One region of the Tepiditoga spiralis genome, then DNA from elsewhere that is predicted to be linked to it. Evidence: riboswitches for the same ligand, from Rfam matches in the RefSeq annotation. Region 1 holds a riboswitch; each other region holds the start of a gene.
The links. Region 1 has a riboswitch for cobalamin ahead of cobT (nicotinate-nucleotide--dimethylbenzimidazole phosphoribosyltransferase). Riboswitches for the same ligand answer to the same signal wherever they lie in the genome.
Positions count from the first base shown of each region.

Region 2: another riboswitch for cobalamin. It lies ahead of IGS63_RS02270 (YitT family protein); the one in region 1 lies ahead of cobT (nicotinate-nucleotide--dimethylbenzimidazole phosphoribosyltransferase).
Region 3: another riboswitch for cobalamin. It lies ahead of IGS63_RS08940 (precorrin-8X methylmutase); the one in region 1 lies ahead of cobT (nicotinate-nucleotide--dimethylbenzimidazole phosphoribosyltransferase).

Region 1 covers NZ_AP018712.1:956,768-967,715, reverse strand. Annotated here, with positions in the region: gene IGS63_RS04400 (ComEC/Rec2 family competence protein) at 1-713, shown strand, start outside; gene IGS63_RS04395 (methyl-accepting chemotaxis protein) at 765-3,074, shown strand; cobalamin riboswitch at 3,142-3,299, shown strand; gene cobT (nicotinate-nucleotide--dimethylbenzimidazole phosphoribosyltransferase) at 3,351-4,349, shown strand; gene groL (chaperonin GroEL) at 4,418-6,058, opposite strand; gene groES (co-chaperone GroES) at 6,078-6,347, opposite strand; gene IGS63_RS04375 (6-phosphofructokinase) at 6,587-7,684, opposite strand; gene IGS63_RS04370 (HAD-IA family hydrolase) at 7,756-8,376, opposite strand; gene IGS63_RS04365 (MarR family winged helix-turn-helix transcriptional regulator) at 8,507-8,950, shown strand; gene IGS63_RS04360 (MATE family efflux transporter) at 8,943-10,310, shown strand; gene IGS63_RS04355 (DUF2804 domain-containing protein) at 10,342-10,948, opposite strand, start outside.
Region 2 covers NZ_AP018712.1:508,829-519,776, forward strand. Annotated here, with positions in the region: gene IGS63_RS02250 (type II secretion system protein D) at 1-826, shown strand, start outside; gene IGS63_RS02255 (response regulator transcription factor) at 864-1,523, shown strand; gene IGS63_RS02260 (sensor histidine kinase) at 1,498-2,817, shown strand; gene IGS63_RS02265 (M42 family metallopeptidase) at 2,807-3,838, shown strand; cobalamin riboswitch at 3,944-4,107, shown strand; gene IGS63_RS02270 (YitT family protein) at 4,156-5,013, shown strand; gene IGS63_RS02275 (winged helix-turn-helix transcriptional regulator) at 5,170-5,817, shown strand; gene IGS63_RS02280 (DegT/DnrJ/EryC1/StrS family aminotransferase) at 5,820-6,971, shown strand; gene IGS63_RS02285 (nucleotide sugar dehydrogenase) at 6,974-8,278, shown strand; gene IGS63_RS02290 (Gfo/Idh/MocA family protein) at 8,289-9,356, shown strand; gene IGS63_RS02295 (AAA family ATPase) at 9,456-10,948, shown strand, end outside.
Region 3 covers NZ_AP018712.1:1,907,322-1,918,269, reverse strand. Annotated here, with positions in the region: rRNA gene IGS63_RS08960 (16S ribosomal RNA) at 111-1,636, shown strand; tRNA gene IGS63_RS08955 (tRNA-Ala) at 1,684-1,759, shown strand; rRNA gene IGS63_RS08950 (23S ribosomal RNA) at 1,806-4,723, shown strand; rRNA gene rrf (5S ribosomal RNA) at 4,754-4,868, shown strand; cobalamin riboswitch at 5,146-5,331, shown strand; gene IGS63_RS08940 (precorrin-8X methylmutase) at 5,425-6,036, shown strand; gene cbiD (cobalt-precorrin-5B (C(1))-methyltransferase CbiD) at 6,020-7,096, shown strand; gene IGS63_RS08930 (SAM-dependent methyltransferase) at 7,093-8,292, shown strand; gene IGS63_RS08925 (cobalt-precorrin-4/precorrin-4 C(11)-methyltransferase) at 8,289-9,008, shown strand; gene IGS63_RS08920 (cobalamin biosynthesis protein) at 9,005-9,982, shown strand; gene IGS63_RS08915 (precorrin-3B C(17)-methyltransferase) at 9,979-10,692, shown strand; gene IGS63_RS08910 (precorrin-6A/cobalt-precorrin-6A reductase) at 10,689-10,948, shown strand, end outside.

The sequences.
Region 1 (10,948 bases):
AACAAACGGGTACTCTCCACTTATTTGCTGTTTCAGGAATGCATGTTTATATTATTTATTTTATCTTTTCATTCTTAATATCACATGTAATATACAAAAGAAATTTAAGAATATTATTAGTTTTACCTTTTTTATTATTATACTTAATCTTTACTGGATTTTCTCCAAGTTCTGTTAGAGCAGTTTTATTTTTAATAACAATAAATATTTTTAAATTATTTGATTATTATTATGAACCATTAAATATTTTAAGTTTTATTGGTTATTTAAACTTATTACTTTTTCCCGAATCAATACTAAATCCAGGGTTTCAAATGAGTTATTCTGCAACTTTTATGATACTATTAACTTTAAAGTATAATCCCAAACACTACGAACTTTTAATACCAATATCTGCTTTCATTGGAGTACTCCCATTTTCTATTTTATATTTTAATTCATTTTCTTTATTAGGAATATTATTAACTCCTTTATTATCTCCAATAATAGCAATTATAATATTTTTAGACATTATATTAATAATTTTTCCAATTTCATTTGTTGGTAAAATAGCTTCTTTTATTGCAATTACAACAAAAAGCTTTTTAACTTTATTTTGTTTTATTCCTAGTATTTCTTTAAATGAAAAAATAATTCCTTTAATACTTTCTTCTTTAATTTTAGTATTTTATATTTATTTTATCTCTTCAAAAAAACATACAGTAAAATTTTAGTGATTTTGTGATAAAATATTTTGGAAACGATTTCAAAAAGGGGTGATAGTTTTGAAAGGGGATAAAAAAAGATACTTTAGTTTTGGAAAAAAAGTAGGTGTATTGCTAATATCTATGGCTATTTTACCTGCAATAATAACTGTTTTGTACTTTTCATTTTCTGTAATTCAAAATTCAAAAGAAAGTGAAAACACTATAAAACAATCAGTGAACTCTTTAAAAGAAACTTATAAAAAATCTTTTGATACCTATAGCAACTCTGTAAAAAAACAAATTTCAGATTATAATAATTATATAAAATCAGAGACTAAAAAAATAGAAAAAGATATTTCTTTAAAATTCGAAAATTCTTATAAAAAATCTTTTGATAACTCTCTTGATACATTAAATAAAGTTTTTTCAAACTATATCTTTTCACAAAAAAATAATATTGAAAAAAATGGAAGGTTAATATCTTCAAATGAATTAATTAAAGAAAAAACATCAAAAAAAAGTATTTCTATATTAGATAGATATAAAATATTAACTCCATTTATAAATGCCCTTGAATACAATGGAATTCAATTATGGATAGTCAATCCAAAGGTTGCAACTAAAAAAAATAGATTTGATATAAAAATTAAAGATAAAGTTTATAAAGTTCAAAGAAAAGCTGAATCTTACTTACCAGGATACGATAAAATAAAAAATATAAATTTAAATACTTTTTTAACGGATATTTTTAAAGACTATTTATCTTCAGATAACAAATATCCCATAATAAAAACTTTAACTATAGAAAAAATACCTTATTTTTTAGGTGTTTTCCCAATTGTTGATCCAATAGCTCAAAGTACAATAAATGGCTTTATCGTAATTTTAAATCAATTTAATTATCAAAAAATACTTGAAGTTTCAAAATTATTAAATGCAAATATTGCTATTTATTCAAAAAACATGAATATAATTTTTTCAAATATGCCTTCTGATATTTTAAATATATCAAAAGAAAAAATAAATAAAAAATATATTTTAGAAAAAATTTTAAATAAAAATATGCGTTCTGTATACTCTAAAATAAATGAATTTGGAGGAATTTATATTCAAATTTCAAAAGAATTCAATTCAACAACAGCTCAAATAAACATTCCATTGAAGACAAATATAGAAATTCCAAAAGCTACAATAAAAGATGTAAAAATAAATATTGATTTAAACATTCAAAACATAATTAAAAACATTATAATGTGGTTAATAATAATATTTATACTATCTATAGTAATATCATATTTTCTTGGAAAAAATATAGGTAATCATGTAAAAAGTATAACTGAAAAATTGACAAAAATTTCTAATGGAGATTTACACTTTGATGATACAAAAATATTTAAAGTCAAAGATGAATTTGGAGTAATGGCTAAAGAACTTCAAAATACTGCAAAATCTTTAAAAAATTTAATAACAAATTTAATAAAAGATTCTAATAAATTAATTGAATCATCAAACAATGTAGATCAAAAATCGTCTGAATTAAAAAATACACAAAAAAGCCTTGAAAACATGCTAAAACAAACAAAAGAAATTGAAAATATTATGAATTATACTATAGATAATTTGAGTGAAAGTTTGGAAAAATTATCAGAAAGCTCCGAAAATATTAGTTCTTCAAACTCTAATATACATCAAATTTCATTAAATACAATAAAATTAGCTGAAAATGGTGAAGTTTTAGTAAAAACAATAACAGAAACTTCAAATAATGTTTCTGAAACTATGAAAGATACTGTAATGAATATTGAAGTTTTTTCAAAAGAAGTAAATAAAGTTTCTGATTTTATAGAAAAAATAACGGATATTGCCAATCAAACAAATTTATTAGCTTTAAATGCAGCAATAGAAGCAGCAAGAGCTGGAGAAGCAGGAAAAGGATTTGCAGTAGTAGCAGAAGAAATAAGAAATTTATCTGAAGAAACATCTACAACGGCAACTGGTATAAATTATGAAATGGATAAAGTGAATAAAAATCTTAAAAATGTAATAAACGAAGTAATGAACTCAAATGAGAATATGAACATATTAAACAAAAAAGTTTATGACTTTAAAAATGAATTTGATAAATTAAAAATTTATTCAAATAACCTTGGAAGTGTTGTTGAAAACTTAAACATTGAAGTATCTGAACAAAAAGCTATAATAGAAACTTTTAAAGAAATTTCTAAAAAAATAAAAATTGAAACTGAAAGTTCTGAAAAACAAATTGAAAGAACTAAACAAGACATAATATCAGAAACAAATTCTATTAATTCACTAATGAAACAAGTAGAAATTTTAAATGAAGTGACTAAAAATTTAAAAGAAGAAATAAATAAATTTAAATTATAAAATATACTCTCTCCTTGTAATACTATACAAGGAGATTTTTTTTATGGTAAAATAAAATATATAAAAATTAAATATTAAAGTTTTGAATATTGGAAAATGGTGAAATTCCATTGCGGACCAGCCACCGTAATTACGGACGAACTCTATAAAAGCCACTGAAAGGGAAGGCATAGATAGTAGAATGATGTATAAGCCGGGATACTTTATTCAAAATTTTAGTAACTTCTCAATCTCTAGGAGTGGATTGAGAAATCTTTAGTTTATGGAGGGAGAAAGATGAAAGAACAAATTCAAAAAAGGTTAGACAGCTTAACAAAACCTCAAGGAAGTTTGGGAAAATTAGAAGATATTGCTTTAAAAATGGGATTGATTCAAGGAAGAATACCAAAATTACCTAGAAAAAAAGCCGTTTATGTCTTTGCAGGCGATCATGGAGTTGTAGAAGAAGATGTATCAGCTTCTCCAAAAGAAGTAACACCTCAAATGGTATTAAACTTTTTAAATGGTGGAGCAGCAATAAATGTTTTTTCAAGGCATACAAATAGTGATGTTTTAGTTGTTGATGCTGGGGTAAATTTTTATTTTAAAGATAATCCAGGTTTAATAAAGAAAAAAGTAGGATATGGAACTAAAAATTTTACAAAAGAAAGAGCAATGAGTATAATAGAAGCAAAAAAATCTATAGAATACGGTAGAGAAATTGCTAGACATTCAATTGTAAATGGTGTTGAGCTTGCTGCTATTGGTGATATGGGTATTGGAAATACAACAACAGCTACAGCAATAGCTTGTGCTTTTGGTATCCCTTTAAAAGATATAATTGATATAGGTACAGTAATAACAAATGAACAGTTAAACAACAAGAAAAGAGCCGTTGAAAAAGCTATTGAACTTCACAAACCTTTTAAAGACAGTATAGATGTTTTATCAAAGGTTGGAAGTTATTGTTTTGGAGAAATGGCTGGCTTTTTACTTGAATGTGCTGAAAATAAAATCCCAGTTGTTTTAGATGGATTTCCAACAACAGCAGCAGCAATGATTGCCTATAAAATAAATCCTAAAATAAAAAATTTCATATTTGCTGGTCATAAATCTCTTGTAAAAGGTCACTCAGTAATTTTAAAAAGTATGGAATTAGATCCAATTTTAGATTTAAACATGCGACTTGGTGAAGGTACTGGAGCAGTTTTATCTTTTAGTTTAATAGAAGCTGCAATAAAAATGATAAATGAAATGGAAACTTTTGAAAGTGCTAATGTTAGCAAAAAAGAGTAGTGCAAAGCACTACTCTTTTTTTTAATTTTTTATTTATTTTAATCCACAATAACTCATTGAGTTATTTATTAATACATTCCTGGCATTCCGCCCATTCCTGCTCCACCCATATCTGGTGCTGGAGCTTCTTCTTTTGGTTCATCAGCTACTAAAACTTCTGTTGTTAATAACATAGAAGCTATTGAAGATGCATTTTGAAGTGTACTTCTTGTAACTTTAGCTGGATCAATTATACCTTTTTCAAACATATCAACAAATTCATTATTTAAAGCATCGTATCCATAGGAAGTTGAGTCATTAGATAATACTTTATCTACAATTATAGCACCTTCAACTCCTGCATTTTTAGCAATTTGTCTTATAGGAGCATCTAAAGACTTAAATACAGTAACAGCACCTATTTTTTCATCACCTTCAAGAGTTTCCACAACTTTTTCAACTGCTTTTTTAGTTCTTAATAATGCAATTCCACCACCTGCAACAATTCCTTCTTCAACTGCTGCTCTTGTTGCTGAAAGTGCATCTTCAATTCTATGTTTCTTTTCTTTTAATTCAGTTTCTGTTGCTGCTCCAACTTTTATAACAGCTACACCACCTGCAAGTTTAGCAAGTCTTTCTTGAAGTGTTTCTTTTTCATAATCAGATGTTGTTGCTTCAATTTGTGCTCTAATTTGTTTTACTCTTTCTTCAATATCTTTTGGATCACCTTTTCCACTAACAATTATTGTATCATCTTTTCCAATTCTTACAACTTCTGCAGAACCTAAATCTTCAATAGTTGTATTTTCAAGAGTAAGTCCTAAATCTTCTGTAATTACAGTTCCTCCAGTTAAAGCTGCAATATCTTGAAGCATAGCTTTTCTTCTATCTCCAAATCCAGGAGCTTTTACTGCTGCTGATTCAAGAGTACCTCTTAATTTATTTAATACTAAAGTTGAAAGTGCTTCACCTTCAATATCTTCAGCAATTATTAATAATGGTTTACCTGCTTGTGCTGTTTTTTCTAGAAGTGGTACTAATGGTTTAACGCTTGTTATTTTTTTATCTGTTATTAAAATATATGGATCTTTCAATTCAACTTCCATTTTATCTGTGTTAGTTACAAAGTATGGAGAAATATATCCTCTATCAAATTGCATACCTTCTGTAAATTCAACAAAAGTATCCATTGTTTTTGAATCTTCAACAGTTATAACTCCATCTTCTCCCACTTTATCCATAGCTTCTGCAATAATATTTCCAATTTCTTTATTATTTGCTGAAATAGAAGCAACATGAGCTATGTCTTCTTTTCCTTTTAATTTTTTACTCATTGATTTTACTTCTTCAACTGCTACTTTTGTAGCTTCATTAATACCATTTTTCATGAGCATTGGATTTGCACCAGCAGCTACATTTTTTAATCCTTCTTTAATCATAGCTTGAGCTAAAACTGTTGCTGTTGTTGTACCATCACCAGCTACATCATTAGTTTTTGAAGCAACTTCTTTAACAAGTTGAGCACCAAGATTTTCAAATTTATCTTTTACTTCAATTTCTTTTGCAATTGAAACACCATCATTAGTTATAGTTGGAGAACCCCAACTTTTTTCTAAAACAACATTTCTTCCTTTTGGTCCAAGAGTTATTTTAACTGCATTTGCTACAGTATCAACACCATTTTCAAGTGATCTTCTTGCTTCTTCACCAAACTTTAAAACTTTTGCCATTTCTTACACCTCCGATTCGTTAATCTTCTACTTTTGCCAACACATCATCAACGTCTATTATGATGTGATCTTCATCTTCAATTTTGATTTCAGTTCCTGAGTACTTTGCAAAGATAACTTTGTCGCCAACTTTTAAAGTACAATCTTCATCAAGTGTTCCTACTTCTACAATAACTGCTTTTTGTGGCTTTTCAGTAGCTGAATCTGGAAGTACAAGTCCTCCTGCTGTTTTCTTTTCTTCTACAACTGGTTTAATAAGTAATCTATTACCGAGAGGTTTTACCATCATTTTAAAAACCGCCTCCTTAATAAGTATTTTGATTTTATTTTTAGCACTTTTTAAGTTTGAGTGCTAATTACGTTTTTATGTTATCATTTAATATACCATTTTAGCAACACCAATTATTATCAATTAATTACAATTAACAACAAATAAATGCGTTTATATTTAAAATTCTTTGTTTTTTTTAATTATAATATATTTTGTTCTATTTTATAATAAAAAACGGCTTTAAAAGCCGTTTTTTATTAATCTCCAAATGAAACACCTATACTTTGAGCTACTCTTACTAATTCACCATTAGGATCAACTGTTTTTGTAGTTCCAATTACGTCTTCAAGCGAAACACTAACTATTTTATTTCCCTGTAAGGCAACCATTTTACCAAAGTCTCTATTATGAATTAAATCAACTGCTGCAACACCATATCTTGTTGAAAGAACTCTATCAAAAGCACTAGTATTTCCACCTCTTTGAAGATGACCAAGAACAGTACATCTTATTTCATGATCAGAAATTCTTTTTTCCAGATCTGCAGCAAGTTTATTTCCTATTCCACCAAGTCTTATAGGATCAGGACTATCTTTTACAACTTTATTTACCACTACTTCTCCGCCTTTTGGTTTAGCTCCTTCAGCTACTACTATTATACTAAATTGTTTACCTGAATTACTTCTTTGTTTTATTTTATTAACTACTCTATCTAAATCATAAGGAATTTCTGGTATTAATATAACATCAGCAGATCCTGCAAGACCTGAATGAAGTGCAATCCATCCTGCATTTCTTCCCATAACTTCAAGTATCATTACCCTATGATGAGATTCAGCTGTTGTATGTAATCTATCCAAAGCTTCTGTAACTACATTAACTGCGGATTGAAAACCAAAAGTAAGATCTGTTGCAGCTAAATCATTATCAATAGTTTTAGGAATACCTATAACATTTACTCCTTTTCTTGCAAAGTCTCTTGCACTCGTTAATGTTCCGTCACCACCCATTATTACTAAAACATCAACGCCTTCTCTTTTTAAGTTTTCAACGGCAACATCTGAAACATCTTTTTTTACCATTTTCCCATTTTCTTCTACTTGATAATCAAATAAGTTATCTTTGTTAGAACTATAAAGAATGGTACCCCCTTTGTGTAGAATTCCGGAAACCGTTTTCGTTGTCATTGGTATGTAATCGTTGTTATAAAGACCTCTGTATCCAAATTTGTAACCAATGACTTCATAACCATGTTTTAATATAGCTGTTCTGGTTACAGCACGAATAACAGCATTGAGCCCCGGACAGTCTCCTCCGCCAGTTAAAAGTGCTATTTTTCTAATTTCCTTGTTCATAATATCCCTCCATTCTCTGTAATCATTAATAATTATACACCAAAAATGTTAAAATAATAACGATAAGTATATCATAAATCATTTAAGATTCTATAAAACTCTTTAAAATGTTTTATTGAATATTTAGCTAAAATATTTTTTTCACCAAAAATATTAAAATAAACAGTATCTATTTTACAATTTATTCCTGCTTGTATATCAATTTCTCTATCTCCAATTGCAATCCATTTTAAATTATATTTTTTTTTAAAATATTCATAACCTTCTTTATTAGGTTTTCTTTTCAATCCATCTTCTATACTTTTTATTTCAAAAAAATATTTTTTTAAATCATAAAAATTTAAAAGCTGAAAAACAGATTCTTTATTTCTATGTGTAAAAATAAAGTTTTTTCCTCCATTTTCATTTATATATTTTAAAACTTCTATTATGTATGGAAAAGGAGGTCTATCTTTTAAATTTATTTTTTTTTCGTATAATTCTACATTTTTTATAAATTCATTTTTTAAATTATATTTTTTTTTAAAATATTCAATGCCTGTTTTTTTAGAAATCCTTATTTTTTCTAATATATTAATATCTTTTTCGGCAATGTTATAATCTAACAACGCTTTTTTAAAAGCAAATACCATTCCAGGATAAGTATCAAATAAAGTTCCTCCCAAATCCCATATAAATCCTTTGTATTTCATAAAAATCACCTCTAAAAAATTATATCATATTTTTTTAGTTGCGATAGCAACAAAAAAGATACATTTTTTAGTTGCTATCGCAACATTATTTTTATATAATTAAATCATAAAAATAATTGGAGGCCAAAAAATGAATGAATCATTTGGAAAAACAATTTCTCATATCTCAAAAAAAATGTATATGTATTTAAATAAAAATTTAGAAAAATATAGTATAAGTAAAGGTCAAATTCATTTTTTAATGTTGTTATACAGAAAAGGAAATGGATTAACTCAAGAACAAATAAGTAAATTCTTAGATATAGATAAAGCAAATACAACAAGGGCTTTAAAAAAATTAATAGAAAATGGGTACGTAGAAAAAAAACGTGACGAAAAAGATAAAAGAATTTTTAGAGTTTATTTAACTGATAAAGGATTAAATTTAAAACCAAAAATAAAAGAAATCTTAAATGAATTAGACCAAAAGTTAACTTTTGGTATTACTCAAAAAGAAATTGAACAAGTATTATCTACTTTAGAAAAAGTAGATAAAAATTTATTAAAAATACAAGAAGGTGATATATGTGAATAAAAATAGTAAAATACTTGGTAGTGAATCAATTTGGAAATTATTAATTAAATTATCTTTACCAGCAACAATAGGTATGATGGTTCAGGCCTTATACAATTTGGTAGATACCATCTTTGTTGGAAGAGGCGTAGGAACTCTGGGAATTACAGGAATTACACTTTCATTTCCTGTTCAAATGATAGTTATGGCAATAGCTCAAATGATAGGTATTGGTGGAGCTTCTATAATTTCAAGAGCTTTAGGAGAAAAAAACGCACAAAAAGCTGAAAAAACCATGGGAAATATTTTTACTCTTGTTATTTTAATGAGTGCAACTATTTCTATTCTTGGATTAATTTTTATAAATCCTTTGTTATCCTTACTTGGAACAAATTCTGTATCTATAAATGCAGCAAAAGATTATTTAAGTATTATTTTATTCGGTACTATTTTCTTTTCTTTTTCTATGGCTTCAAACAATATAGTTAGAGCTGAAGGTAATGCAAAAACTGCTATGTATACTATGCTAATTTCAGCAGGTTTAAATATAATTTTAGATCCAATTTTTATTTTTATACTACATCTTGGAATAAAAGGTGCTGCTATTGCAACTGTTTTATCTCAAGCAACAACAGCTCTTTATTTAATTTATTATTTTTTGAGTGGAAAAAGCTCTATAAAATTACACTTTAAAAATTTTAAATTAAAATCAGGTATAATTACTGAAATAATGGCAATTGGATCTTCTGCTTTCGTAAGACAATCTGCTGGTAGTTTATTAACAATTATTTTAAATAATATCTTAATGGTTTATGGTGGAGTTCTTTATGTCGCAGTGTATGGATTAACAAATAGACTTTTAATGTTTGTTTTAATGCCACTTTTTGGAATAGCTCAAGGATTCCAACCCATTGCAGGTTTTAATTATGGAGCTAAAAATTATTCTAGAGTAAAAGATGTTACAAAAGCTTCTATAATTACAACAACTATATTATCTTCAATTGGATTTTTTATTTTGATACTTTTCCCAAAACAATTATTAAGTGTATTTACAACAGATACAAATTTGATTTTAACAGCATCAAATGTTTTAAAAATAATAATATTATTTTTACCATTAATTGGTATTCAAATAATAGGAGCAACTATGTTCCAAGCTATTGGAAAAGCTTTTTCATCTTTAATTTTAGCTATGTCAAGACAAATAATTTTCTTAATACCCTTAATTTATATAATGCCAATATTTTTTGGAATAAACGGAGTTTGGATATCATTTCCAATATCTGATTTCTTAGCAACGTTATTAACTTCAATATTATTTTATTTTCAAATGAAAAAGTTTAATACAAATTCAACTTTATCAAAAGATATAAATTTATAAAGCAAGATGGTAAAAAGTATAAATATACTTTTTACCATCTTGCTTTATGTTCTTCAATTATTCCAAAAATATCTTTAAATTCAATCTCTTTATTTTTAAATTTAATTATTCCAGAAAAACTTCCAATTGCTTGTTTTAAATTTGATTTTAAAACTACAACATTTGTTTTTTCTTCTCGGATATATTCTGTTTTAAAAACTATATCAACTTCTGAAGATTTTATTATAACTTCTTTATCTAATTTATCATAAATAAATTCAACTTCATCATTGAGTTTATACATTTTATTATCATAAAACACACAATTTTCATTCACTCCACTACCTTTTGTCCAACCATAACCAAGATTTATTCCAAACTTTTCTCCATCTTTAAATCCCGAAAACGATGCCCAATTCCAAAATGTTTTGTATGGCCAAATTCCTCTTCCATAATCAAAAGAAGCAAGTGTATTTTTTATATGAAAAGAATAAATTCTACCTTCAATATTAATTCTTCCCATTGCAGGTAAACAATTTTGTTTTGAAGTAAAATGAAATTTTTTATTATTCCAAGGTACAATTAAGTTTAAACTCTCAACGTTTTCAGGATATTTAACTTCTATGTCTACCTTAAATTTCTTAGTATCAGCTTTTAAT
Region 2 (10,948 bases), 450 kb from region 1:
AAGAATAGAGCAAACTGGTTTTATAGAAACTACAAACTATGCAAAGTTTTCAATTGGTATAGATTTTAGTAAGTTAAATGGTCAAATTGCTATAGAAAATAATTTATATTCTTTAAAAACATCTATAACAACTCAAGATTCAACTGTCTTAAATTCATTTTCTTCAACTCAAAAAGTTGGAGATACTATATATGCAGCATACAATATAAATGGAGCCTTTTATTTAATTGTTTATAATTTATTACCTGAAATTCAAACATCTTTAACTAAACCAGTTGGAACTTATGCCAAAGTAAATACAGGAATTGAATATACAAATAAATTATTATATACTGCAGGCTTAAGCATAAGTGACAAATATGTACAATTTAGTTATGATTTCAATAAAGATTTTAAAATTTTATTTAAAAGTGATATTGTTTCGGGAATAAATGGTGAAATGGAAGCTTCATTAGATGAAAATTCAAAATTAAATACAAAAATTTCATTTATAGAAGAACAAAAATTTGATCCATTTTTTATGCTTGGAAAGGTATCTTTGGGAACTTCATTAACTATAAAAAATAATGAACTTTCTCCAGAACTTTCAAATCTTGGATATAATCTTGGACTTTATTGGGGATTTATGAAAGATGTTTCTATAATAAAATATATTAATTTTGGAATTGGTTTTGATTTAAATTATGATTTTAATAAATTTAATATACTTCCTGAATTTTTAGTAAAAAACAAACTCAGTTTTGATAAAACTTTAATGTATTTAAACTTCAAAATAAATAAAAATCTTAATTATGACATCAATGGTTATGTGAGTTTTGAATTCTAAGACGGCTTCTGCCGTCTTTTTTTGAAAGGAGTAATATATGTATAATATTTTAATAGTAGAAGATGATGCGTCTATTGCAAGGTTACTTGAATTAGAGTTACAACATGAAGGTTATAAAACATTAATTGCAAAAGATGGTGAAGAAGCTGTTGAGTTTTATGGAAATTTTAAGCCTGACGTGATATTATTAGACGTAATGCTTCCAATAAGGAATGGCTTCGAAATTGCAGAAATAATAAGAAATTATGATAAAGATGTTGGAATAATAATGTTAACTGCAAAAGGCGAGTTAGAAGATAAGGTAAATGGTTTAAAAAATGCAGATGATTATATAGTAAAACCTTTTGAAGTTGAAGAAGTTTTTGCAAGAATAGAATCTTTATTAAGACGCCTTGGAAAAACAAAAAATAGTATAAAAGCTGGAGATATAGAATTATTTCCAGAAAGAATGCAAGTTTTTATAAAAGGCAAAGAACTTCATTTAAGTTTAACTGAATTCAATATTTTAAAAACATTATTATTGAATAAAAATATCGTTGTTTCAAAAGAAAAAATTTTAGAAGAAGTTTGGGGATATGAAGATGAAAACCTAAATATAGTTGAGGTTTATGTTAATTATCTTAGAAAAAAACTTGGAGATTATGGAAAAAAAATAAAAACTGTGAGAGGTGTTGGATACGTTATCAGAGAAGATTAAATCTAGTGCTGTTTTAAATCAAGCAATATTTTTTACTATTATGGTTTTTATTATAATAACCATAATAACTTTTTCTATGAAAATTCTAGTATCAACAACAGCATTGCATGGATACTCAAAAGCTTTAATTAATCAAATAAATCCAAATAAAATACTAAAAAATGATGAAACTGATATATTTTCAAAATTTTTAGAAAATACAGATATAATAAAACGAAGTTTTATGGAAAATAAAATAGTAATATTGGATAACAAATTAATTAATGATCCTTACAAAATAATAGATGAAAACTTTAGAATACCTGGAACACCAGTAGCAATTAAAAAAAATGGAATATACTACATATTTGTAGGTTTACGACTATTTGACAACTCAAAGATGATAGTTGGAGGACCTTCACTTGAATTCACTGCAGTTATGGGAGCTTTTAATTATATATCAATTATAATATTAATATTTGGATTAATATTTTCAATAATAATTTCATATTTATTAGCAAAAAAATCTTTGAGTCCAACTATAAAAATTTCAAAAAAACTCTCTAAAATTAATATAGAAAATTTAGAAAGAGTTCCAGAACAAAAAACTATTGAATTTCAAGTATTAGCAAATCGATTAAACTCTATGTTAGACAGAATCGAACAAGGATATGAAATTCAAAAACAATTTGTTTCAGATGTTTCCCATGAACTAAGAACACCTTTGACAACATTAAATGGTTATATTAAAATGTTAAAGCGTTGGGGAAAAAATGATGAAAAATTATTAGAAGAATCAATAGAAAAAATTGAAACATCAACCAATTATTTAAAATCTATGATAGAAAAACTTCTAATTTTATCTAAACCAGACTTTAATCCTGAAATATCTATTTTTAATATTTCAGATGCAATTAAAGAAGTTTTAAAACTATATAACACTCAAGAAAGAAAATTTATAGAAAAAGGAACATCCTTTAATGTAGAAACATCCTTTGAATACTTAATTATAATACTTAAAACATTAATAGAAAATGCAGTAAAATATTCGGAAAAAGAAATAGAAATAATTTATGATAAAAATTCAATAATTATTAAAGATTTTGGTATTGGTATACCAGAAGATAAAGTTGAACATATATTTGAAAGATTTTATCAAGCTGATACTTCAAGAAAAGATTTTGGGCACGGATTAGGTCTTTCAATAGCAAAAAAATTATGTGAAAAATTAAATATCAAAATTGTAGCAAACTCAAAAATAAATGAAGGAAGTTCATTTAAACTTATGTTTGGAGGAAAAAATAGTGAAAATTGATATGGAATATACCTTAAACTATTTAAAAGAAATAATGAAAGTACATAGTCCATCTGGAGATACAGAAAAAGGCATAAAAAATGTAGAAGAAGAGTTTGATAAACTTAAAATATCTCATAAAAGAACTAAAAAAGGGGCTATTATAGCAACAATAAAAGGAAAAGATGATGAACATCATAAAACTATATCAGCTCATATAGATACACTTGGAGCCATGGTTAAAGAAATAAAAAATAACGGAAGATTAAAAATGGCGCAAATAGGAGGTTTTTCTTGGACTTCTGTTGAAGGAGAAAATGTTATAGTAAAAACATTAAATGGAGAAGAATATACAGGAACAATTTTATTTGATAAACAATCTGTACATATACATGGAATGATTCCTCGTGAAACAATTAGATCTGATGAAAATATGGAAATAAGATTAGATGAAGACGTAAAAAATAAAGATGACGTTTTAAAATTAGGAATTAATGTTGGAGACTTTGTTTACTGCGAAACAAGAACTACTATTACAAAAAATGGTTATATAAAATCAAGATATTTAGATGATAAAGCCGCCGTTGCAATAATTATGGGCATTTGTAAGTATATTAAGGATAATAATATAGAACCAAAATATACAACTCACTTTTTTATAAGTAATTATGAAGAAGTTGGTCATGGAATATCTGCTATTCCAGAAAAAACTGATGAATTTATTGCAATAGACATAGGAACGGTTGGACTCGGTCAAAACTCTGATGAATTTTCTGTTTGTATTTCAGCAAGAGATACATCGGGACCTTATGACTTTTCATTTAGAAAAAAATTACAAAAAATATGTGAAAAAAACAATATACAATATAAAGTAGACATGTATAATAGATATGGTTCTGATGCAAGCAAACTAGTTCATCAAGGTGTTGATGTAAATTATGCACTCCTTGGGCCTGGTGTAGATGCTACACATCATTATGAAAGAACTCATATAAAATCTTTAGATAATACTGCTAAACTCTTATTAAACTATATCGTTTAATTTAAATTAGAAGGTTTACACGTAATATAATCTTAGCAAATTAAAAATTATATAAATTTTAAAATAATTCATCTCATTTTATTACATGTATATATTACAAATAAATAATAAATTTAGAATTAAGGCATTTAGGAATTTGGTGAAAATCCAAAACGGTCCAGCCACCGTAACTGAGAACGAACACTACAAAATACCACTGAGAAATCGGGAAGGTGTAGTTAGTAGAATGATACAGAAGTCGGGAGACCTGTCTTAATTCAATTTTTATCTCAATTTCTTGGTTTGAATTGAGAAAAATTTTTATATGGAGGTATATTATGAAAAAAATTATTTTTAAAGAGTATTTTTTTGCAACTATTGGAGCTTTATTAACTGCATTTGGACTTGCTGTATTCTTAATGCCACATGATATAGCTTGTGGTGGAGCAAATGGTCTTGCAATTGTTTTAAACAGTGTAATTCATGTTCCAGTTGGTATATTGATGTATGGTGTCAATATTATTCTATTTATCCTTTCATTTATTTTTATAGGAAAAGAGTTTGGAGCAAAAAGTATATATTGTACTTTTATTCTTAACTTTTTTGTTGATATGTTTGATAGAATACTCCCTATACCAAAATACACTGGAAATGATATGTTTTTAGCTGTATTTTTTGGAGTTGTTATATCTGCTGCAGGTATGGCAATTACTTTTTCACAAAATGCATCAACAGGTGGAACTGACATAATTGCTAAAATATTTAATAAATATTTTGGACTTTCACTTGGTATAGGTCTTTTAATGTCTGATTTAATTATAGGTCTTCTTGCAGGAATTGCATATGATCCAACAGTTGGAATGTATTCTATTGTATCAGTTATTATAAATGGCTTAACAGTTGATTTCATTATTAGAGGAATAACAACAGATGTTACAATGATGATAATATCTGAAAAGAAAAAAGAAATATTAGAATATATCTTAAAAGATTTAGATAGAGGTGCATCACTTATAAACGCTGAAGGAGCTTATTCTGGACAAAAAAAACAATTTATATATGTAGCTTTAAGTAGAAGAGAAAAAAATGAAATGATACATAAAATTCAATCGATTGATCCAGATGCTTTCATAACTGTACAACCAATTTCTACGGTAATTGGATATGGTTTTAAAAACTTCAAACAAGTAATATAATTTTTTAATTTTTATCTTATACGACAAAAATATGCAAATTTGATAAATCAATTTGCATATTTTTTTATACTAAAAATTATTAAAAAATAGTAATAGTTGACAAAAAATTAAAAAAATGATATCATTCACTTAGTGAATGAATAATCGAGGTGTAATATGTTTAAATTTGAAGAATATTCTTTTTTTAATCCATCACCAAACTTTAGAGAAATGGTTCTTTTACAAATAATATCAAAGGATTCTAATGTATCTCAAGAAATACTTGCAAAAAATGCTGGAATAGCGCCGTCAATGGTAAATAGATACTTAAAAGAGTTTGAAGAAAAAAAGTACATAAACAAAGTTGGAAAAACGAGAAGAAGTATGCAGTATAAATTGACTGAAGATGGAATAAAGAGATTACAGTTTTTAATAGTTTCTTATACCAGCGAAGTATCGAAGATGTATGCAGAAACAAAAATATCTTTTGATGGTGTTTTATATCAAATAAAAAATAAATCTTTAAAGAACATATATTTATACGGTGCAGGTGTTGTTGGAGGAATACTTTTAAAAGTTTTAAATAGTGAAAACATAGAAATAAAAGGCTTTATAGATGAATCACCATTAAAAATAGGAGAAAAACTTTACAATATAAAAATTTTTTCTCCAGAATCAATGAAAAATAAAAATTATGATGCAATTATAATAGCTTCATTTAGACATTATGAAGAAATATTGAAAAAAGCAAAAAACTTTGGATTAAAAAATATACAAATTTTTAAAATAGACAATGAAGGAAAGGTTTCATTGAAGGAGGCTTAAATATGAAAGTACCACTTTTTGATATGACAAGGCAGTATGAAAAAATAAGAACTGAAGTTTTAAATACAATTGATGAGATTTTTAAAAGCGGAAAGGTTGTTCTTGGAAAACATGTAAAAAATTTAGAAGAAAATATAGAAAAATATATGAATGTTAAAAATGCAATTGGTGTTGCAAATGGTTCAGATGCACTTGTTATTGCTGTAAAAGCTTTAAATTTAAATCCTGGTGATTATGTAATAACAACACCTTACACATTTTTTGCAACTGCAAGTTGTATAGTTAGAAATGGATTAACTCCAATCTTTGTGGATATAGAAGAAAAATATTATAACATAGATTTAAATGAAGTAGAAAGAATTTTAAAAACACATCCACAAAAAGAAAAAATAAAGGCAATAATACCTGTTCATTTATTTGGAAAAACAGTTGATATGAAGAAGTTATTAGAACTCAAAGAAAAGTATAATTTAAAAGTAATAGAAGATACTGCACAAGCAATAGGAGCTGTTTGGTACGATGGAGACAAAAAGATATATGCAGGAACTGCAAGTGAGTTTGGAACTATATCATTTTTTCCAACAAAAAATCTTGGTGGATATGGTGATGGTGGAATGATTGTATCAAACAATGACGAACTCTCTCAAAAAGCAAAGTATTTGAGAGTTCACGGAGCATCAAAAAAGTACTATCATGATGAAGTTGGATTTAATTCAAGACTTGATGAAGTACAAGCAGCTATACTTGACATAAAATTAAAACAGTTAGATGAATACATAGAAAAAAGAATAAATGTAGCAAAAATATACAAAAAGCTATTTACAGAAAATGGACTAAATGAATACATAGAGTATCCAGAAGTATTTAAAGATAGAACGCACGTTTATCATCAATATGTTATAACTTTAAAGAGTGGAAATAGAGATGAACTATTTAAACATTTAAAAGAAAACGAAATTGGAACTTCAATATATTATCCAAAAGGACTTCATCTTCAAAAATGTTTTGAAGATCTCGGATATAAAGAAGGAGATTTTCCTATTACAGAAAAAGCGTGTAAAACAACAATAGCTCTTCCAATATTTCCAGAATTAACAGAAAAAGAGCAAGAACATGTTGTAAAAACAATAAAAAATTATTTTAAGGGGGAATAAAAGTGGCATTAATAGATAAAATAAATGATAAAACAGCAAAACTTGGAGTAATAGGTCTTGGATATGTTGGACTACCTCTTGCAGTAGAAAAAGCAAAGGCTGGATACAATGTAATTGGATTTGATGTTCAAGAAAGTAAAGTTAAGATGGTAAATGAAGGTATTAATTATATAGGTGATGTTGTAGACAGTGAATTAAAAGATTTAGTAAAAAATGGAAAAATAAAAGCAAGCACAAATTTTGATGAACTTGAAAGTTGTGATGCTGTTATGATATGTGTGCCAACACCACTCGATAAATTTAAACAACCAGATTTAACTTATGTTGAAGCATCAACAAGAGAAGTTGCAAAGAGAATTCACAAAGAAATGCTCGTTGTTTTAGAAAGTACAACTTATCCTGGAACAACTGAAGAAGTTATGCAACCAATACTTGAAGAAAGTGGATTAAAAGCAGGAGAAGATTTTTATCTTGCATTCAGTCCAGAAAGAGTGGATCCAGGAAATATAAGATTTAAAACTAAAAATACTCCTAAAGTAGTAGGAGGTGTATCAGAAGCTTCAACAAAAGTTGCAAAAGCTTTATATGAAAGTATATTAGATGCAGAAGTATTCTGTGTTTCTTCACCAAAAGAAGCTGAAATGGCAAAGATACTTGAAAATTCTTTTAGAATAGTAAATATAGCCTTTATAAATGAAATGGCAATAGTTGCAAAAAAAATGGGAATAAACTTGTGGGAAGTAATAGATGCAGCTGCAACAAAACCATTTGGATTCATGCCATTCTATCCAGGTCCAGGAGTTGGCGGTCACTGTATACCAATAGATCCATTTTATTTGACTTATAAAGCAAGAGAATACGATTATCATACAAGAATAATTGAGATGTCTGGAGAAATAAATGATTATATGCCAGAATACGTTGTAGAAAGAGTAATGGACTTGTTGAATGAAAATAAAAAGTGTATGAATGGCGCAAAGATAGTAATGCTTGGTATAGCATATAAAAATGATATAGATGATATGAGAGAATCTCCAGCATTAAAGGTTTTAGAACATCTTGAAAAGAAAAGAGCAGATGTTACAGTAGTTGACCCTTGGGTAGCTGAATTTAAATGGAATGGAGATACTGTAAAAACAGTTGAATTAACAGAAGAATTATTAAAAAATGCTGATGCAGTAGTTGTAACTACAGGTCACACAAATATAGACTACGACTTTGTTGCAAAAAATGCTAAAATAATCTTTGATACAAAAAATATAATGAAAAATGTAAAAGAAAATAGAGAAAAGATAGTTATATTATAGGGGGAAAAACATGCTAAGATGGGCAATAATAGGTTGTGGAAGAATAGCAACTAAAAAACATACAGAAGCAATAATAAACAATAAAGAAAATATAGAGTTAGTAGCTGTTGCAGATATAATAGAAGAAAGAGCAGAAACCCTTGCAAATATAATAAAAGATGCTGGACTAAAAAAACCAGAAATTTATACAGATTACAATGAAATATTAAAAAGAAAAGATATAGATGGAGTATCAATAACAACAGAAAGCGGAAAACACTATGAAATAGCAATGAAAGCTATGAACAATGAAAAACACGTTTTAACAGAAAAGCCTATGGCACTATCTACAAAACACATGGATGAAATGATAAAACTTTCAAAAGAAAAAAATTTAAAACTGGGAGTATGTTTTCAAAATAGATTCAATCCTCCCGTACAAGAACTTAGAAAGAAAATTGAAAATGGTGATTTTGGTGAGTTATTTCATGGTCAAATATCTATTAGATGGAATAGAAATAAAGATTATTATGAACAAGCAAAATGGAGAGGAACATGGGAGATGGATGGAGGAACTCTCATGAATCAATGTACTCATGGAATAGATTTACTAATATGGACCTTTGGTGGAGAAATAGAATCCATAACAGGAAGAATAGAAAACTTCAATCATGATTACAATGAAGCAGAAGATTTTGGAAGTGCAATAGTAAAATTTAAAAATGGTGGAGTTGGAATAATAGAAGGAACAGCAAATGTTTATCCAAAAAACTTAAATGAAACTTTATCGGTATTTGGTGAAAAAGGAAGCGTTGTTATAGGTGGTCTTGCAGTAAACAAAATAGAAACTTGGAAGTTTGAAAATGAAGATGGACATCCTTATCAATCATTGCCAGATCCAGATACTGTATATGGTGCAGGACACATTCCACTTTACAAAGATTTCATTGAAGCAATCAATGAAAATAGAAAACCATATGTTAGTGGAGAAGATGGGAAAAAAGCAGTTGAAGCTGTATTAGCAATTTATAAATCATCAAAAACAGGAAAGACTATAAACTTTCCATTTGAATTTTCATCAATAGAAATGAAAAAATAACAGACGTTGTCTGTTATTTTTTTTACTTATATCTATTATAAACTTGTTTATTATTATTCAATTACTCAATTGTGTTATAATAAAACAGAGGTGATCAAAATGAAAAAAGTACCATATGGACTTCAAAATTTTAAAAAAATACGAACTGAAAATTTTTACTATGTAGATAAAACTAAGTATATAGAAATAATTGAAGATATGCCAGAATCATATATATTATTTTTAAGGCCAAGAAAGTTTGGTAAAAGTTTGTGGCTCGACACTATGAGTAAGTACTACGATGTTAAGTACTCAGATGAGTTTGATACTATCTTTAAAGACTTATACATACAAAAACATCCAACACCTAAAAAAAATAGTTATCATATTTTAGAGTTTAATTTTTCTGGATTGAATACAGACAGTAAAGAAGAGTTGAAGTATGGATTTAAAGATGAAATTTATGAAAAATTAGATACTTTTATATATAAGTACAACTTAAATATTACATTAGACAAAAGTAAAAATGAACCTTCAGAACTTTTTAGAGAGTTTATAAACAAATATAACAAACTAAACTTAAAAACAAAAATATACTTATTAATAGATGAATACGACCACTTTGCAAATGAACTTTTGAGTTTTAAACTCGATGAATTTAAAAATATCGTCAGTAAAACAGGTTTTGTTAGAAAGTTTTATGAAGTAATAAAAGAAGGAACACGATCTGTTATAGACAGACTATTCATAACAGGAGTAGCACCAATAACCTTAGATAGTTTAACGAGTGGATTCAACATCTCAAAAAACATGTCAACAACTTTAGAATTAAATGAAATGATGGGATTCACTGAAAGTGAAGTCAAAGATATTCTGAAAGAATATCAAATAAATGATGATATTTTACAAGATATGAAGTTTAGCTACAATGGATACATGTTCAATAAACATGCAAAAAAAAAGGTTTATAACAGTGATATGGTCTTATACTTCATCTCTGAATACAACAGAGAAAAGAGAAAACCAGAAGATATAATAGATATGAATATAGCAAGTGACTATAAAAAAATACAAAATTTATTTAAACTTGGTGAAATCGTTGGAATAAATACAGAAAAAAATAGCCATGAAGTTGTAAATGAACTTTTGAATGAAATACTATTAAACTCAAAAACAGAAATAGAAGTATTAACACAAGCCTTTAACATGGAAAGAAAACTCGATATAAAAGATATAAAAACCTTACTCTTTTATTTAGGATTTTTAACCTTTGAAAAAGAAAACTTTTATACATACTTAAAGATACCAAACTATTCAATGAAAAAGTTATATTCAGAGTACTTTGTAGAATCAATAGAAGATAGAGCAAAGAGTTATATAAATACAGAAAAGTTAGAACTTGCAGTAAAAAGGATAGTAATAGATGGAAACATAAACCCATTTGCAAATGAAATAGAAAATGTATTGAAAAAACTATCAGACAGAGACTTTCAAAGCTTTAGTGAAAAACATATAAAGATGCTACTGTTTAGTTATTTAATCTTAACCCCCTGGGCATACGTTAAAAGCGAGTATCCAGTAGAAAGTGGATACATAGATTTAGCAATGTTTAA
Region 3 (10,948 bases), 950 kb from region 1:
CAAGCGAAGGAGAAAGAAGCTCATTGAAAAATGGATAGAGGTAGTAAAATAAAACTTTTCGAAAGAAAAGGACGCTAGTAAGAAAGAACTAGAGTGAGAATCAAACCATTCGAATGGAGGGTTTGATCCTGGCTCAGGGTGAACGCTGGCGGCACGCCTAACACATGCAAGTCGAACGAAGAAATCCACTTCGGTGGAGAGTATTAGTGGCGAACGGGTGAGTAACGCGTAGGAATCAACCCTTTGGACTGGGATAGCTATGGGAAACTGTAGGTAAAACCGGATAAGCTCGAGAGAGGAAAGGAAGAGAAGCGCCAAAGGACGAGCCTGCGTCCCATCAGGTAGTTGGTGAAGTAAAAGATCACCAAGCCGACGACGGGTAGCCGGTGTGAGAGCACGAACGGCCACAAGGGAACTGAGAGACGGACCCTACTCCTACGGGAGGCAGCAGTGGGGAATTTTGGACAATGGACGGAAGTCTGATCCAGCGATGCCGCGTGAAGGAAGAAGTCCTTCGGGATGTAAACTTCTGAATTTACAGAATATAAAGTACTGGAGACAGTACAAGGAAGGTATGTAAAGAAAAGCCCCGGCTAACTACGTGCCAGCAGCCGCGGTAAGACGTAGGGGGCGAGCGTTGCCCGGAATCACTGGGCGTAAAGGGAACGTAGGCGGTTATGTAAGTCAGGTGTGAAATGTCACTGCTCAACGGTGGAACAGCGCTTGAAACTGTATAACTTGAGGATACTAGAGGAAGACGGAATTACCAGAGTAGGGGTGAAATCCGTAGATATTGGTAAGAAGGCCAGTGGAGAAGTCGGTTTTCTGGAGTAATCCTGACGCTGAGGTTCGAAAGCTAGGGGAGCGAACCGGATTAGATACCCGGGTAGTCCTAGCCGTAAACGATGTTCACTAGGTGTGGGATGTCAAAGTTCCGTGCTGAAGCAAACGCGATAAGTGAACCGCCTGGGGAGTACGTCCGCAAGGATGAAACTCAAAGGAATTGACGGGGACCCGCACAAGCGGTGGAGCATGTGGTTTAATTCGAAGCTAACCGAAGAACCTTACCAGGAATTGACATGGAGATAAGGTAGTAGAGATACTACTAACTTTCGCAAGAAAGGAGTCTCACACAGGTGGTGCACGGCCGTCGTCAGCTCGTGCCGTGAGGTGTTGGGTTAAGTCCCGCAACGAGCGCAACCCCTGCCATTAGTTGCCAGCATGTGAAGATGGGCTACTCTAATGGGACAGCCGTCGACGAGACGGAGGAAGGAGGGGATGACGTCAGGTAAGCGTGCCCCTTATGTTCTGGGCGACACACGTGCTACAATGGTACGGACAGAGGGAAGCGAAGCTGAGAAGTGGAGCAAATCTCACAAACTGTACCTCAATTCGGATTGCAGGCTGAAACCCGCCTGCATGAAACCGGAATCGCTAGTAATCGCAGGTCAGCCAAACTGCGGTGAATACGTTCTCGGGTCTTGTACACACCGCCCGTCACGCCACCCGAGTTGGAAACGCCCGAAGATGGATGCTGTAACCGCAAGGAACGGATGCATCGAGGGTGGAGCTAGTGAGGGGGGCGAAGTCGTAACAAGGTAGGTGTACCGGAAGGTGCGCCTGGATCACCTCCTTTCTAAGGAGAACAACTACCTCTATCCATTATTGAGTGAGCAAAAGAACGGGGTGGTAGCTCAGTTGGGAGAGCATCTGCTTTGCAAGCAGAAGGCCAGGGGTTCGAGCCCCCTTCACTCCACCAAAGAAATCATTCAGAAAAGTTCATTGACAAGTGCATAAGAAAGAAAGTCCAAAGTAAAAAGGGCATACAGGGGATGCCTAGGCGACCAGAGGCGAAGAAGGACGTGGCAAGCTGCGAAAAGCTACGGGGAGAAGCAAGCAATCGAAGAACCGTAGATATCCGAATGGGGAAACCCGGAAGAGCCCGAAAGGGAGGCGAACCCAGCGAAGTGAAACATCATAGTAGCTGGAGGAAAAGAAATCAAAGAGATTCCCTGAGTAGTGGCGAGCGAAAAGGGAAGAGCCCAAACCAAATTGATGTAAAAGGGTACAGCCGTTGTCAATTTGGGGTAGAGGGACAGCTTAACTCGAACTGTAAATAGAGGGAATAGGTAAAGAGGAAGTCGAAGTATATGGGAAGATAAACCAAAGAAGGTGAAAGTCCTGTAGACGAAAACTCGTAAACTAATCGAAGCTGATCCCAAGTAGCGTGGGACACGAGGAATCCTGCGTGAATCAGGGGAGACCACTCTCCAAGGCTAAATACTCCTGGTCGACCGATAGCGAATAGTACCGTGAGGGAAAGGTGAAAAGGACCCCGTGAGGGGAGTGAAAGAGAACCTGAAACTGTATGCCTACAGGAAACGGGAGCGGAAGTGACCGTGTGCCTTTTGATTAATGTGCCCGCGAGTTATCGTATATGGCGAGGTTAAGTCGAAAGAGACGAAGCCGAAGGGAAACCGAGTTTTAAAAGAGCGAAAGTCAAATGCGATAGACCCGAAGCCCAGTGATCTATCCATGTGCAGGTTGAAAGTTAGGTAAAACTAAGTGGAGGACCGAACCGGTAGGTAGTGAAAAATCTTCGGATGACATGTGGATAGCAGTGAAAAGCTAATCGAACTGGGTGATAGCTGGTTCTCTCCGAAACGTGTGTAGGCACGGCCTCGACAAAGAAAGTATTGGGGGTAGAGCACTGATTGACGTATGGGGGCGACCTCAGAAATCAGTCAAACTCCGAATACCAATACTGAATAGTCGGGAGACAGACTACGGGGGATAAGCTCCGTGGTCGAAAGGGAAACAGCCCAGACCGCCAGCTAAGGTTCCGAAGAAATGGCTAAGTGTGAAAGGTAGTGAAGTTCTGAAGACAGCCAGGAGGTTGGCTTAGAAGCAGCCACCCTTTAAAGAGTGCGTAACAGCTCACTGGTTGAAGAACAATGCGCCGAAAATGTAACGGAGCTAAAGCCATACACCGAAGCTGCGGAATTGGAGTAATCCAATTGGTAGGAGAGCATTGTGTAGTAGGGAGAAGGTAAACTGGAAGGTTTGCTGGACGAGACACAAGAGCGGATGCGGGCATGAGTAGCGAAATGAATGTGAGAATCATTCACCCCGAAAGTCTAAGGGTACCTGGGGAAGGGTCGTCCACCCAGGGTAAGTCGGAGCCTAAGGTGAACCCGAAAGGGGTAATCGATGGGAAACAGGTAAAGAGTCCTGTACCAGTATGAACGAGATATAAGGGGGGACGCAGGAGGTGAATCGCCGAGACCAAGTTGCAAGGTCTTCTAAGCAGTAAAGCCGAAGAAACGAGTAGGGAAAACCGCTTGTGGAGGAAAAGCTGTGAAGGGAAGGACGTAAGTCTAACGGGGAGGAGTCACACTGCCAAGAAAAGCCTCGTATATCGCTTGAGAGAAATACTGACCGTTCCGTAAACCGACACAGGTAGACGGGTTGAGAAAACTAAGGGGAGCGGAATAACCTCTGTTAAGGAACTAGGCAAAATAGCCCCGTAACTTCGGGAGAAGGGGTGCTCTTGATGGTGTTGCAAAATGCGATTGAGAGTCGAAGTGGAAAGTCCCAGGCGACTGTTTACCAAAAACACAGGTCTATGCGAACACAAAAAGTGGAAGTATATGGACTGACGCCTGCCCAGTGCCGGAAGGTTAAGTGGAGTGGTGAGAGCTACGAAACGAAGCCCCGGTAAACGGCGGCCGTAACTATAACGGTCCTAAGGTAGCGAAATTCCTTGTCGGGTAAGTTCCGACCTGCATGAATGGCGTAACGATCTGGGAGCTGTCTCAACAGAGGATCCGGCGAAATTACAGAGTGGGTGAAGATGCCCACAACCCGCAGTTAGACGGAAAGACCCCATGGAGTTTTACTGTAGCCTGACGTTGTAAATGGTTATAATGTGTACAGGATAGGTGGGAGGCGAAGAAGGGAGATCGCAAGGTTTTCTAGAGCCGACGTTGGGATACCACCCTCATTATAATGATTTACTAACGGTGGAATGTGAAGAGCATGAGCCGGACAGCGTTAGGTGGGCAGTTTGACTGGGGCGGTTGCCTCCTAAAGAGTAACGGAGGCGTACGAAGGTCGGCTCAGGTGGGTTGGAAATCCACCGGTGAGTGCAAGGGCAAAAGCCGGCTTGACTGCGAGACTGACAGGTCGAGCAGAATGGAAACATGGTCCTAGTGACCCGGCCGAGGCGAGTGGAAGCGCGGTCGATCAACGGATAAAAGTTACCCTGGGGATAACAGGCTAATGACGCTCGAGAGTTCATATCGACGGCGTTGTTTGGCACCTCGATGTCGGCTCATCGCATCCTGGGGCTGAAGTCGGTCCCAAGGGTTGGGCTGTTCGCCCATTAAAGCGGTACGTGAGCTGGGTTCAGAACGTCGTAAGACAGTTCGGTCCCTATCTGCTGCGGGCGTAGGAAGCTTGAGGAGGGTTGCTCTTAGTACGAGAGGACCGGAGTGAGTGTACCGCTGGTGAATCAGCTGTCAGGCAAATGGCAGGAGCTGAGTAGCTAAGTACATGACCGATAACCGCTGAAAGCATCTAAGCGGGAAACGGGCTCCAAGATAAGGCTTCCCGCTCATTTATGAGGTAAGGGTAGTTCGAGACTAGAACATAGATAGGCCACAGATGTAAGTGCAGTGATGTATTGAGTCGAGTGGTACTAATAACCCGAGGCTTTGGACAAACTTTCTTATGCACTAGTGAGTGAATAATTTGGGACGAGGATAAGGTAAGGGGAACCACCCAGAACCATTCCGAACCTGGCCGTTAAGCCTTTATCTGCCGATGGTAGTACACTTCGTGTGTGCAAGAGTAGGTTTTTGTCCCGCCACTTTTCTTTGAGTCAACCTTTTCGGTTGACTCTTTTCTTTTTTTTAAATTATAAAGTAATCATTATTTTAATTTCATATTCTATTATATATATAATATGATATTTTATTAATTTTTGATAAATTTATTAAAAATAATTAAAACTTTATTATTAAATAATTTGTTTGATTTTTAGTAAGCTCAAACAAATTCAAGAAATATAGCTTTTATTGTTTTTAATTATTATTAATTAGAATTGACAGCTAATCTTTTTTTTGTTAGAATGAATTAGAAAATTTAATATCGAACTTTTTAGGTGTCTAAATAAAATTAGACTTAAAAGAGAATTTGGTGAAAATCCAAAACGGTCCGGCCACTGTAAGCAGGGACGAAAATCATAAAATGCCACTGGTTTTATCTGGGAAGGTATGATGAGTAGGAAGATCTGTAAGTCAGGAGAACTGCCTAAATAGTAGTTGTTTTTACTTTCTCCGGGAATAGAAAGTAGGAGTTTTTTATATAAAAAATAAAAAGCATCGTTTTCTGGAGAAGACGATGCTTTTTTTTGGAGGTAATATGTTAAATCCAAAGGAAATTGAAAACAAAAGTTTTAAAATAATTGAAAATTTAATGAGGGAAAGAGGAAGTTTAAAGAATTTTTCTGGACCTAAATTGTCTGTTGTAAAACGTGTTATTCATACAACTGGTGATCCTAAAATAGGAGAAAGTTTATATTTTTCTAATAATTTTTATGAAGGTTTTAAAAAAGCTTTTAAAAAAAGAGTGATTGTTACTGATGTTAAGATGGTTGCTGCGGGAATTTCAAAAAGAATTTTTAAAGATTTAAAGGTAGAAACTTATATATCAGATAAAGATGTTTCTGAAAAGGCAAAGAGTATGAAAGTTTCAAGGTCTTATATTTCAATGGAGAAGGCTTTAAATAATAATTATAAATTATTTGCAATTGGGAATGCTCCTACTGCTTTAAGAAAATTAATTGAATACAAGGATATTGATTTTATAGTAGGAGTTCCTGTTGGATTTGTTGGAGCTGCTGAATGGAAAAATGAGTTAATAAAATCTAAAATTCCCTGTATAACTTTACCTGGAAGACAAGGTGGAAGTAATATAGCTGCAGCAATTATAAATGCATTAATGAAGGAGTTAAAGAGTGAATTGGTATATTAATGTAAATGGAAAAAAGCTAAGAAGAGGTTTTACTACTGGTACTGCAGCGACTGCTGCTTTAAAGGCTTCTGTTTTATGGCAAATAACTGGAAATATACCAAAATTTGTGGATTTACTTTTACCCAATGGTTTTAATATTAAAATAAGAATAGAAAATGGAAAAATAATTAATAATAAATACTTTTGTATGGTAAAAAAAGATTCTGGTGATGATATTGATATTACAAATAATTCAATTATATTTTCTGCATCAGTATTCAAAAAAAAAGGATATAAATTTTTTTCTGCAGGAGGAGTTGGAATAATTACAAAAGATGGTTTGAAAATAAAAAAAGGAGAACCTGCAATAAATCCCGTTCCAAGAAAAATGATGATAGATGTTTTAAAAAGTTTCAATATAAATGGTTCAGACATATATGTTGGAGTAGAAAATGGAAAAGAATTAGCAAAGCAGACTTTTAATAAAAGATTGGGAATAGTGAATGGAATTTCAATAATTGGTACTAGTGGAATGATAGAACCAATGAGTGAAGAAGCTTGGAAAAATTCTTTATTACCTCAAATGGATGTTATAAGAAAAGAATATGAAGAAATAGTATTTGTTTTAGGTGGAAGAGGAGAAAGTAATTATAAAAAAAACTTTGGTGATAAGAAAAATATAGTATTATGTGGCAATTATTTTGGTTTTTCAATAAAAGAAGCAAAAAAAAGAAAGTTCAATAAAATACATATTTCTGGAAGTTTTCAAAAAATAATAAAGTTAGCTGCTGGAAATTTTAACACAGATAGTAGAGTTAGTGGGAGTATGAATGAAATTCTTGCTTTATATACAATTATTTATATGAAAAAATATGATGAAAATATTATAAGTTCAATATTAAAGTTAAACCCTGTTTCTCAAATAATAGATTTTTATGAAAAAAATAAAATTGATTATAATGGTATATTCAAGTTAATAGTTAATGCAATAATAAAAAAGTTAAAAGAATTTCAAGATGCAGAGTATAGAGTAACTCTTTTTTATAAAACAAATGTACTACAAGATGGAGGTTATAAATGATTTATATAATAGGAACTCAAATTAATGAATATGAAAAAATGAGTGTAGAAGCTATAAATATAATAAAAAATTCTGATTTTTTTGTTGGTTTTAAACATTCTTTATCTACTGCAAGAAAAATTAATGAATTTGCAAAGTATAGAGAATTAGAAATAAGAGATTCTTTACTAAATGAAAGAATTACTGAAATGATTGAAGAGTTAAGAAAATATAAAAATTCAGTTTTATGTGTTGCAGGTAATCCTTTAATATTTAGTTATGCAAAAAAAATAATGGAAAAATTAAATAAAGATGAATATGTTATACTTCCAACTCCTTCATCAGTTATATATTTATGTGCAAAACATAAGATATGGGTAAATGATATGGTTTTGGTTAGTGGACATAATGCTGAAGATATTTTGACGCCGCAAACAGAAACAATAAAGTATTTAAATGCTGGAAAGCCTGTTGGATACTTTGTAAAAAATCTCGATGATTATTATAATTTAATGAAAAGATTAAAAAACATTAATTGTAGAGTATATGGTGGATATGAACTTGGAACTAAAAAAGAGTATTTATTTTCTTTTATTCCAAATGAATTTATTCAATTAAAAAAGGGAAGATTAATTTTATTTATAAAACCTTTAGAAAAAAATTTTTTTAATATGTTTCCAAAAAATGAGGAATTGAATGTAAAAAATATTCCAGTTTCAAGAGATTGGTCAAGGGCTTTAATAATAAATAGTATGAATTTAAAGTATGATCAAATAGTTTGGGATTTAGGAAGTGGAAGTGGTGCAACTTCAATTTGGATTTCAAGTTTGTTGGGAAATAAAGGAAGGGTTTATTCAATAGAAAAAAATATTGAAAGGTATGAAAAATTAAATGAAAATGTAAGTATTTATCCAAATATAATTACAATTAACAATTCTTATGAAAATGTTGTTGATAAAATACCAAGTCCTGATTTAATTCATTTTGGTGGTGGAATAAATTTTGAAAGCATAAAAAAAGTTATTAATTCAATAAAAAGAGGAACAAATTTTGTTGGCGCAATAACTACAATTGAAAGTTTGAATGTTTTTTCAAAAATAGATAATATAGAATACGAAATAGAAATGTATACTAAATCAAAATCTAAAAAAATTGGAGAAAAAACAACATTTATAGGAGAGCATGTATTGTATATTATAAAAGGAGTAAAAGTATGATTTATATAGTTGGAAGTGGTCCTGGTGATCCAGAATTAATAACTGTAAAAGGGATGAATTTATTAAAAAAAGCAGATGTAGTTTTGTACACAGGATCAACTGTCAGTAAAGAAGTTTTAATTTGGTGTAAAAACAATTCTTTAAAAGTAGATAGTGCATCATTAACTTTAGAAGAAATTATTGATATTTTAGTAAATAATCATAATAAAAATAAAATTATTGTTAGGTTACATTCTGGTGATCCAACAGTTTATGGAGCAATAGAAGAAGAAATAAAACTTTTATTAGAAAGAGATATAAAAGTTAAAGTTATACCAGGTGTAGGTGCTCATGTTGCTTTTGCTGCTGAACTTGGAATTGAAATGACTTTACCAGAAGTAGTACAATCAATTTTAATTACAAGACTTTCAGGAAGAACAAAAGTTCCAGAGGATTTAGATGTTTTATTGTCTCAACAACCAACTACTGCAATTTATCTCTCAAGTACAATGCAAGAAGAAGTTTTAAAATTATTAAAAAAGTATTATCCTAAAGATTCAATTTTATATGTTGGTCATAAAATAACAAGAAAAGAACAAAAAATAGAGTTTAAAAAATTATCAGAATGGGAAAAAATAGATTTTCCAAATTCATTATCTTTATTTTTAATAAGAAAAAATGGGGAAAAAAGATCTAAACTTTATGATCCAAATTTCACACATAGGGATAGAAGATGAAATATGCATTAATAACTGTTAGAAAAATTAAGAATATAAAAAATTTTTTTCCATATGCGGTATTGATTGAAGGTGAAAATTTAAAAGAAAAAATTTTAAAAGGTTTTAAATATTACAATGCAATTATTTTTATTGGAAGTATAGGGATAATTACGAGGTATTTAAAACTTATGTCAAAATCAAAACTTTTTGATCCAGCTATTGTTGTATTAGATGAAAAATTAAGGTATTGTATTCCTTTATTATCTTCACATTTTGGTGGTGCTTTAGATTTAAGTTTAAGAATAGAAAAAGAAATAAAAAGTATTTCAGTAATAACAACTGCAACAGATACACAAAATTTAATTGGAATAGATTTATTTGCAAGAAGAAATAATTTAATAGTTGATAAAAAAGAAAATATAAAGCTAATTAATTCAAAGTTATTAAATGAAAAAAAAATAAGTGTTAATCTTCCAAATTATTTTGAATTACCAAAGTATTATATAACTTCAGAAAAAGCTGATGTTTGTTATGAAAGTGGAGGTAAAATTTTAAATTTAATACCAAAAGATTTAGTTCTTGGTATTGGATTTCATAAAAATGAAAATGCAGATTATATCTATAAAAAATATTTAGAATTAATAGATGTAAAATTTAGAAATAGAATTCAAATTCTTGTTAGTCATGAAAAAAAATGGAATACTAAAGTGTTTCATGAATTTTCAAGGAAAATAAATGTAACGCATACTAAAGGATATAATAATTTTGAACTTCAGAAAGCAATAGATAAATTAAATATTGATAAGGAAAATATTGTTAAAAAGCACATGGGAATATCTGAAATATGCAGACCTGCTTGTTTTTTAGCTTCAAATAATATGGAAGAATTAATAACTATTAAAGATAAAAATATAAAATTTTCAATTTTTAGAATACAAAAATATTGGAAAAATCCTTATCTCGAAGAAGATATACCGGAGGTAATTAAATGAAGCTTTTTGTTGTTGGTATAGGGCCAGGAAAAATAGAATATATGAGTAATTATGCTATAGATGTTTTAAAAAAAGTTGATTATATTGTTGGATATACAAAATATATTGATAGAATAAAAAAATATTTTAATGAAAAAAATTTTATTCATACTGGTATGAGAAAAGAAGTAGAGAGAGTAAAGCATGCTGTTGGAAAAGTAAATGAAGGTTATAATGTAGCTATTGTTTCGAGTGGGGACTCGGGTGTTTATGGGATGGCTTCTTTGGCAATTAGTTTATGTGAGAATGTTGAAATTGTTCCAGGAATTACTGCTGCAAATTCTGCAGCAGCACTTCTTGGAGCCCCTTTAACTTTAGATTTTGCAGTGATTAGTATGAGTGATATTTTAGTTGAATGGGAAAAAATAGTAATGAGAGCAACATATTTTGCTAAAAGTGGAGTTACTACAGTTATTTATAATCCAATTAGTAAGATAAGAAAGCATCAATTAAAAAAAGTTTTTGAAATATTTAAAAAAGAAAGAAATGAGTTTTATATTGGTATTGTAAAAAATGCTTTTTTACCAAATCAACGATCATATTATATAAAATCAACTTCAAATATAGATTGGATAAATGATATAGATATGATGAGTATAGTATTTTTTTGTGATGAAAATACAATTGAAAAAAACAATAAAATATATGTTCCAAGAGGTTATAAACAGTGAGTTTTTTAGTTTTAGGTGGAACATCAACTTCAAGAGAGTTTTGTTTAAAGACAACTTTAAAAAATTATACTTTAACTTTAACTTCAAACCCTATTGTTAAGTATCCTTGTGAATTTAAAGTTTCTAAAATAAAAAACATGTTTTTTGATAAAAAAATAATTGTTGAATTTAAAAATAATGAAAAAATAAATGATATAGATATGATAATAGATTTTACACATCCACACGCTATGAATATTTCTAATCTTTTAAAAAA